Regions from separate parts of the Pseudoalteromonas sp. AOP31-A2-14 genome, predicted to be linked through region 3. Evidence: predicted binding sites of a transcription regulator. Region 3 holds the regulator's gene; each other region holds the start of a gene.

Region 1 (2,206 bases), 300 kb from region 3:
TCGGGTAGTTTTTCTTCATCTTGTAACTCATAACTAATACTTTGAATAGCTTGCTGCAGCAGTGATAATAAAGCAATACGCTGCCAACTTGCTATGGGCGTATGTGCGAATGCTTGTAGTTGCTTTACCATGTGATTAAGGCGTAAAACTTGCCCACGAATAGCCTTTAATTGCCGTTGACTATCGGCATCTGGATGCTGGCGCAATAACCGTTGTGCACGACCATCAATGACACTCAATGGGGCACCTAATTCATGGGCCACACCACTGACCACCTGGCCAATTGCAGCCATAGTTTCTTGCTCTTTAAGTTGCCGTTCTGTGGTATTGATTTCATCAAGCATATGATTCAACCCTTTAGCTACCTCTTGTAGCTCAATAGGTCCCTGTGGTGGCGCCCGGTAACGTCTATCGCCGCTGGCAACACGGCGCATACTGGTGACTAGTTCATTAATTGGATGGCCAATCACTCGTTTATGGCCACGCCACATTATTAATAAACTGAGTAACGCCAAAGCCAGCCAACTTAGCCAAGCTAAAGTAGACAATTTTGCCAGTGATTTTTCAAAGTCACTAGCCTTACGGCTAATTTGTAATAAGCCGTGAATTTGACCACTTCGATTAATAATTGGTAAAAAATGAGAAAATAAGGATTGTCCTGATACTGAGCGATAACCATCCTGCTGCTGGCCGGTACTCACGACTTCTGAGGCGAGTTGACTATCGGTTAAATCACGCTCAATCACTCCAGTGGCAGCCACTAATCGACCATCAACGTCGTAAATCGAAGCACCATATACTCGACCAATAGTAAATACCGACTCCAAATGCGCATTGATAGCATCTGTATCTTGATTTAATAACGCGTCGCTAATAGGTATACGTATGGCACGCCCTATTAGCTCTAAATCTGTACGCATACTCGTTGTGACTAACTCATTGGTGAACGTCAAGCCAAAACGAATGGCTAACCCGGCTAGTAATAACATAGGTAATACAACAAAAAACAATAAGCTACGTTGCAAGCTACCACGATGCAAATGGCGAAAACTGGTTAAATTTGTCACAACCCCTCCTAATGTGTGTCAATAGTATACACAACAACCTTACTGCAATAAAGTTACACTATATAAAGCAAACAACAAAAACATTAAAATCAACAGCTTAACTAAAACATACAAGTTGGCACACTCTTCGCACCCTATTAATGAACTCAACTAAAAGGAGTAACATCTATGAAAAAGAACACTATTGCACTATGTATCGCCGCATTATCTTTATCTACTGCTGCAGGTATGGCCAATGCCAACTCAGGTGCGCCACAACAAATGCAACAGCAATCGGTTGAGATGAGTGACGCTAAATTATTAAAATTCAGTATGGCTATGGACTCAATCAGTCAAATAAATAGCAAGTACGAAGCTAAATTTCAGGGCGTTGAAGATACCGAGAAAGCGCAGGAAATTCAGCAACAAGCACAAAGTGAAATGCTTGAAGCGGTAAAAAAATCCGGTTTAAGTGTTGAAGAATACAGCGTTATTGCACAACAAGCGCAACAAGATGAGCAATTACGTGACCGCATACTAAGTATGTCACGTGATAGCGAATAATTAACGTTAAAAGTGCAGCGTGTGTTGATGCAGATTATATGCATTAACACGCGCCTATTTGTATAAAAGCTTAATATGCTCAGTCACGAGCTATAAATACGATTAAGCTTTCTTTATTTCATCCCTTTTCCTTCTTACTATAGTTATCTATTTAAAAGCATAATCTGCAAAGAAAATTGCGCTATACTGACGCAAATTTTTTTCAAGTAGGTCGCTATGGCTCTTAAATCTACTATCATCAAAGCGCAATTATCGCTAAGCGATATGGACCGCCACCTTTACCAAGACTTTAATTTAACGTTGGCGCAGCATTCATCTGAAAACGCACAACGCTTAATGGTACGTTTACTTGCTTATGCACTAAATGTGTGTGAAGGGCTTGAGTTTACTAAAGGCTTATCTGCTGACGATGAGCCTGAAATTTGGCATAAAAATTATAGCAATGAAATAGAACTATGGGTTGAGCTAGGTTTACCTGATGAAAAACGCGTTAAAAAAGCCTGTAATAAATCTAAAAATGTAGTGCTGTATACTTATGGTGAAAATAACCAGGCAGTTTGGTGGAAAAAATATCAACAAAAACTGCACGACTTTAA
Region 2 (2,206 bases), 2.0 Mb from region 3:
TATTGCTACTTTACGCCAAGCTCGCGGCACTAGTTACCCTGATCCTGCACACGCTGCAAGTGTGGCAGAGCATGCGGGGGCGGACGGTATCACTATTCATTTACGTGAAGACAGACGTCATATTCAAGATCGTGATGTGTATGTTATGGCTAAAACTATTCAAACTCGTATGAATCTTGAAATTGCGGTAACCGATGAGATGATTGATATTGCTCTTGAAATACAGCCTGAATATGTTTGCCTAGTGCCTGAAAAGCGAGAAGAGCTTACCACTGAAGGTGGTTTAGATGTGGCAGGAAATCTTGATAAAATAAAAGCAGCTACTACCAGGCTTAGCAATGAGGGCATTAAAGTGTCATTATTTATTGATGCAGATAAAGCCCAGTTAGATGCCGCAAAAGTGTGTAATGCCCCTTATGTTGAAATTCATACTGGCGCTTATGCGGATGCACAAAATGATGCTGACACACAAAAAGAGCTTGAACATATCCGCCAAGGTGTAGAGTATGCTGCTAGTATTGGCTTAGTCGTCAATGCAGGCCACGGACTGCATTATCACAATGTAAAACCGATTGCCGCAATGCCCGAAATATATGAACTAAATATTGGCCATGCAATTATTGCTCGCGCAGCCATTGATGGTTTAGACAAAGCCGTGCGCGATATGAAACGCCTTATGCTTGAAGCAAGACTTTAATTAAGTATAAGATAGGTTTAATTAATAACAAAAAAGCGACCCAATTGGGTCGCTTTTTTAATTTTAAACTAAATTGCTATTAGCAATTCGTTTCTTCAGCATTCATGCCTTCTTTAGCTTCTTCACAGGCGTCTTCAACACCATTTTGCACGTCTGTTACAGCTTCATCAATGCGCTCTCCGGCATCCTCAGCATGGTTATCTTCACAACCCATAATAAAAAAACTTGCGAATAATGCGATAACACCTGCTTTAATTGTTGATGATTTCATAATGTAATTCCTTGTCGAAGGTTAAAAAGATTAATAAGTTAATTAGTATCTAGGGTTTTTTTCCTCGTAAGGCACCAGAAACTAATGAAATAACTAATAGTACTAAAAATATAAAAAAGATTATTTTTGCTATTCCTGCAGCAGCACCAGCGATACCACCAAAACCTAACACTGCAGCGATTAACGCAATAACTAGAAACGTAATTGTCCAGCGTAACATTGTATTCTCCTTGGTTCATCTAAATCGTTCGTATCATTGATAAGCGAGTTACGTGCCACTTTTTAAGTTGTTGATTTTTATTGTTTTAATTTATTTTCCAAGCTGGGTATATTTGAGTGTTACGTAATTTTTACGACTTGTCATGTAACTTATTCATACCATTAATGTAAGTTATGGCGCAGAGAGTTTTATACGTAAATAAGCGTATAATATCTATTTTATTCTTGGTAAGACCAATTTCATGTTAAGTTAACTTTCTTTATAGTGCCATTATTTTAAAGCGCTAAATCTCACATGTTTTTTCGCTTTTATAATTATTATCTATATCGAGTGCTTTTATCGTTTAAGTCCTATCGGTTTTCATTGTTATCAACAGTATTAAGTTAAATATTGATATGTTACTTTAGTAGTAATTGGTTATACCATTTGACAAAGTGCTAGACAATAAATAGAGCTTTGTTATGATTAGTGCATAAATATTAAGTATAATCGGATTTTTATTTAATTGTTCGGTTGAGTTATCAAGGGGAGCAAGATGGATGTAGGTGCTTTACTTACTACCGCGGCAAGTTTAATGCTGACAGGCATGGTGGGAGTATTTCTTTTTCTTTCGTTTTTAATTTGGGCTATTTCACTTATGTCCAAAATAGCTGCGCGGTTTGAAAATCCCGTTGCGCCGCTTGCTCGAAAGGCGTCAATTCAAGCAAAGGGTGTTCCTAGTGAACATGTTGCTGCGATCAGTGCGGCCATTGCTCAATACAATAACAAACAATAATTCTAAGAGGTAATTCATGGCTAAATTAAAACTGACAGAGCTTGTACTACGTGACGCACACCAATCATTGCTGGCTACACGTATGCGCCTTGATGACATGTTACCAATTGCGAGTAAACTGGATGACGCAGGTTATTGGTCAATAGAATCATGGGGCGGAGCTACTTTTGATTCATGTATTCGTTATTTAGGTGAAGATCCTTGGCAGCGCATTCGTTCTTTAAAAGCCGCAATGCCAAATAC
Region 3 (2,206 bases):
GGTAGAAATAGCTCGCGCATTAGCAGCCAATCCTAAATTTATTCTTTTAGATGAGCCTTTTGCTGGTGTTGACCCTATTTCAGTGTTAGATATAAAGAAGATTATTGAACACCTTAAAAACCGAGGTATAGGCGTACTTATTACTGATCACAATGTACGAGAAACCCTTGATGTTTGTGAAAAAGCCTACATTGTTTCTCATGGGGAGCTAATTGCATCTGGCACTCCTGAAAACGTATTAAATAATAAAACAGTGCGCGATGTTTACCTAGGTGAACAGTTTAGACTCTAAATCGACTAGCATCTGCTAGTATTAATTATGACAACATTTTAAAAAGGATTGTTAGAGATACATGAGGCAATCATTACAGCTGCGCATGGGCCAGCAACTTACAATGACACCACAGCTGCAACAAGCGATACGCCTGCTGCAACTTAGTACATTGGATCTCCAGCAAGAAATACAAGAAGCGCTAGATAGCAACCCATTACTTGAGGTTGAAGAACAAAATTTTAGTGACGAAAATGCTGGTAAAAATGAACAAAAGCAAGATACAGATGATGTCACGGTTAGCGCTTCGCCAGACGAAACCTCAAGCGAATACGAACAAGAAAGCTCAGAAGCATTAACTAAAGAAACCGTGAGTGACGAAATGGCAATGGACGTTACGTGGGATGAGTACATGAGTGCAGCCCCTAATTCGTCATCAGGGCCAATGCCTGAAGATGAATCTATTTATCAAGGTGCATCAACAGAAACACTGCACGAATATTTAATGTGGCAACTACAGTTAACGCCATTTAGTCCCACTGATGAGGCGATCGCTTTAGCTATTGTTGAAGGCATCGATGAATCAGGTATTTTAACCGTTAGTTGTGAAGACTTATTAGAAAGCTTGAATCAAGGCGGCGAAGAAGAAATAGAACTTGATGAAATACAAGCTGTGTTAAAGAGAATTCAACTTTTTGACCCAATCGGCATCGGCGCACGCAGCTTACCTGAATGCCTATGTATTCAACTAAATCAATTTGATCCCGCAACCCCTTGGATTAGCGAGACAAAAAAGGTTCTAACTGATCATATCGATTTATTAGCCAGTCGTGATTACCGTACTTTAATGAAAAAGACTAAGCTTAAAGAAGACGAGCTTAAAGAGGTTATGACGCTCATTCACAGTCTCAATCCCAAGCCGGCTGATACCATTGTGCGTGAAGAATCTGAGTACGTTATTCCTGATGTGTCAGTGAAGAAAATAAAAGGCCGCTGGATAGTTGAGCTTAACCCCGACAGCATGCCAAAAATTCGTGTAAACAGCCAGTATGCGGCAATGTCTCGCTCTGTTAAATCAAGCAGTGACAGCCAGTTCATTCGCTCTCATCTGCAAGAAGCCAAATGGTTTATTAAAAGCTTAGAAAGCCGTAACGATACTTTATTAAAAGTAACTAACTGCATTGTGCAGCAACAACAAGGTTTTTTTGAACATGGACCCGAAGCTATGCGCCCAATGGTTTTAAATGATGTAGCTGAAATGGTGGAAATGCATGAGTCAACAATTTCGCGAGTAACTACGCAAAAATATATGCATACTCCACGCGGTATTTTTGAGTTGAAATACTTTTTTTCAAGTCATGTAAGCACCGAAAATGGGGGGGAATGCTCATCAACAGCTATTCGTGCTCTGATCAAAAAGCTAGTCAGCGCAGAAAACTCAGCGAAACCGTTGAGTGATAGCAAAATAGCAGATATATTGGCAGAGCAAGGAATAAAAGTGGCTAGACGCACCATTGCAAAATACCGCGAGTCGCTTGCTATTCCACCATCGAACCAAAGAAAAAGTTTGATTTAAGGCGTTAACACACAGAAGGAAAATGCTTATGCAATTAAATTTAACGGGTCGCCATGTAGATATTACTGATTCATTAAGAGACTATGTAAATAGTAAATTTGCGAAGCTAGAAAGGCACTTTGATCATATAAACAATGTGCATGTCATTCTTGATGTAGTAAAACTAAAGCAAAAAGCAGAAGCCACTTTACATGTCAGTGGCGCGGAGTTGTTCGCTTCGACACAGCACCAAGACATGTACGCCGCGATTGACGGACTTATAAATAAACTAGACCGCCAAGTAATCAAACACAAAGAGAAGATTGCTCGACATTAATCCTATGAAATTAAGCTCACTTACTTGTCAGGACTGCAGTAAA
Region 4 (2,206 bases), 2.5 Mb from region 3:
CACGTATAACATTGAAGGAGGAAGGTATCTTATTAGGTAGGTCTTAACATTGGCTGCACTTTTGCAAGGAGCGCTATATCATGCTCATCACAAAAGCGAATTAAATAATGCCAAATATCTTAAGGCTTATTCATACTTTGCCAGCTGCTGCGCAGGCTGTTGGCAAAACTGACAAACTTTTCTTTAATGGTACGTTTTATTTTAATTTCAACTGAGCCTAATATCACCTCGCCTTCGATGGTAATCGTCGGACCTTGACGTTTATTAAGCGAGACCGATTTGTTTTCAACACTGCCTATAATACTAAATATTTTTGATACAACATTAACGTGTTCAGGTACATAAATTTCGTCGCTGCCTAATACGCAACGCACATGAATAGTGACGTGTTGGTGTTCAAAAATAGCATCCGTAAAATCAAGCTCAATAGAGCCCAACACGTTAGTTAGGTAAATATGCTTGGGCACTAACCACTGGCCGCTACGTTCGTTAGAACCTAAGATACTACGTAGCTGTAGGGTTTCTTCTGTGCTGTTGTGGCTATAGTTTGGCGTAAATTGCGCATGCTTTTCGCTATGGTAGTTTTTATCTACTTTTAGTTCTAAATCACTGACTAAACCAATCAGTGCTTCATTATTGCTAGCCTCCATGGCTTTATCTAAGCGTCGCTCAAATGCATCAGCAGAGATCACTGCATGGCTGTAGTTATAGATCAGCTGGTCTATCACTTCTTCTCGCACTTGTTCGATGGGACGATCTGCTAATTTTACGCTCATGGTTATTCCTTATATATTTTTAACAAACTAGAAAGCAATACTCACGCCACTTTTTTTACTAATAATATCAGCTAATTATATTTAAATGTAATTATAATCATTAGTTATATTAACGATAGATTAATAAAAAATGCTATTTTATAGTCAATTCTACATTAGCTGAATAAATTACTTGTCCGTCTGTAAATAATTACCAAAGATATTATTCACTGTTAAAGTTAAACCGTAACCTACTGATTATTAATAATTATAATCTTGGCATGCTATTCGCTTAGATATAACTGTCTTTAATCAGAAGGAGAGAGATTATGAAAACATTTAATAAGTCTATGATCGCCGCATTAGTTCTAGGTACAACAGCTATGGGTGCAAATGCTAGTAATTGGGAAAATGAAAGTAAAGATGCGTGGATTGATGGTAAAGCAGAAACCGTTCTGCTAATGAATACCAACTTAAATAATTTTGACATCAATACAGATGTTAAAAACGGCGAAGTCGTTTTAACGGGTAAAGTAAATAACGACCTTGATAAAGAATTGGCTGAAGAGCTAGTGTTAAGCCTTGAAGGCGTTAGTGATATTGATAATCAACTTACCGTGGTTAAAGACGCTAAAACAGCAAATTCTGCGATGGATAAAGAGATGGACGACTCAGAAAGTGATTTAACAGATGCTAAAATTAGCACGGTGATCACTACTCGTTACTTATTTACCTCAGAAGTGGGTGGCACTGACATTGATGTCGATACCGACAATGGTGTAGTAACACTTAATGGTTCTGTTAAATCAGATGCTGAAAAACAATTAGCGGTTAAAATTGCCAAAAATGCTGAAGATGTTCGCAGCGTAGTTGATGAACTGACTGTTGTTGCTGAATAATTTAAGTTATAAATTATCAAAAAGCCCAGTATTGCTGGGCTTTTCTATGTTTAACGGCTGTCTATTTAAGATCAAACACCTTAATCAACTATTTTAGCAAAAGCTTCACCCATGCGGGTCACTGTTTCAGGCTGCTCTGAGTCTAAAATATCCGCTTTATTAGCACCCCAAGCAAGCACCACTGTCGAGCCCAATTTAAAGCGCCCCATTTCTTCACCTTTTTTAAGCGTAATAGCTTGTTCGCCTGATTTAGGGTAGTTCCAGCTAAATACATCTTTACCTGCCGGTGGCGTGACAGTACCCGCCCAAACAGTTTCAATGCTTGCAACAATTGTAGCACCAACTAAGACCATTGCTAATGGGCCAATTTCAGTATCAAAAATAGCCACAACACGCTCGTTACGCGCAAATAGGTTAGGGACATTTTGTGCTGTTAATGGGTTTACAGAAAATAAATCACCTGGCACGTAAATCATTTTACTCAGCGTGCCATCAATCGGCATATGAATTCGGTGATAGTCTTTCGGCGCTAAATAAATAGTCGCAAATTTA

What was found. The regulator sigma-54, encoded in region 3, starts transcription at its own class of promoters, with help from an activator protein. The targets are predictions, from matches to a motif close to GTTGGCACGNNNNTNGNNT.
Region 1: ACT3S9_RS00700 (DUF4168 domain-containing protein) is a predicted target of sigma-54. The motif match lies at 1,182-1,200, and genes of this name have one in related genera.
Region 2: ACT3S9_RS11605 (DUF1328 domain-containing protein) is a predicted target of sigma-54. The motif match lies at 1,230-1,248, and genes of this name have one in related genera.
Region 4: ACT3S9_RS13635 (BON domain-containing protein) is a predicted target of sigma-54. The motif match lies at 1,031-1,049, and genes of this name have one in related genera.

The regions. Positions count from the first base shown of each region.
Region 1 is NZ_JBQSXI010000001.1:160,711-162,916, reverse strand. Features, by position in the region: gene ACT3S9_RS00705 (sensor histidine kinase) at 1-1,067, opposite strand, end outside; gene ACT3S9_RS00700 (DUF4168 domain-containing protein) at 1,236-1,610, shown strand; gene ACT3S9_RS00695 (YaeQ family protein) at 1,827-2,206, shown strand, end outside.
Region 2 is NZ_JBQSXI010000001.1:2,509,651-2,511,856, reverse strand. Features, by position in the region: gene pdxJ (pyridoxine 5'-phosphate synthase) at 1-697, shown strand, start outside; gene ACT3S9_RS11610 (hypothetical protein) at 777-968, opposite strand; gene ACT3S9_RS11605 (DUF1328 domain-containing protein) at 1,018-1,188, opposite strand; gene ACT3S9_RS11600 (OadG family protein) at 1,724-1,963, shown strand; gene oadA (sodium-extruding oxaloacetate decarboxylase subunit alpha) at 1,980-2,206, shown strand, end outside.
Region 3 is NZ_JBQSXI010000001.1:459,736-461,941, reverse strand. Features, by position in the region: gene lptB (LPS export ABC transporter ATP-binding protein) at 1-292, shown strand, start outside; gene ACT3S9_RS02120 (RNA polymerase factor sigma-54) at 354-1,847, shown strand; gene hpf (ribosome hibernation promoting factor) at 1,876-2,163, shown strand; gene ACT3S9_RS02110 (PTS sugar transporter subunit IIA) at 2,168-2,206, shown strand, end outside.
Region 4 is NZ_JBQSXI010000001.1:2,939,008-2,941,213, forward strand. Features, by position in the region: gene ACT3S9_RS13630 (LiaF domain-containing protein) at 120-776, opposite strand; gene ACT3S9_RS13635 (BON domain-containing protein) at 1,085-1,654, shown strand; gene asd (archaetidylserine decarboxylase) at 1,735-2,206, opposite strand, start outside.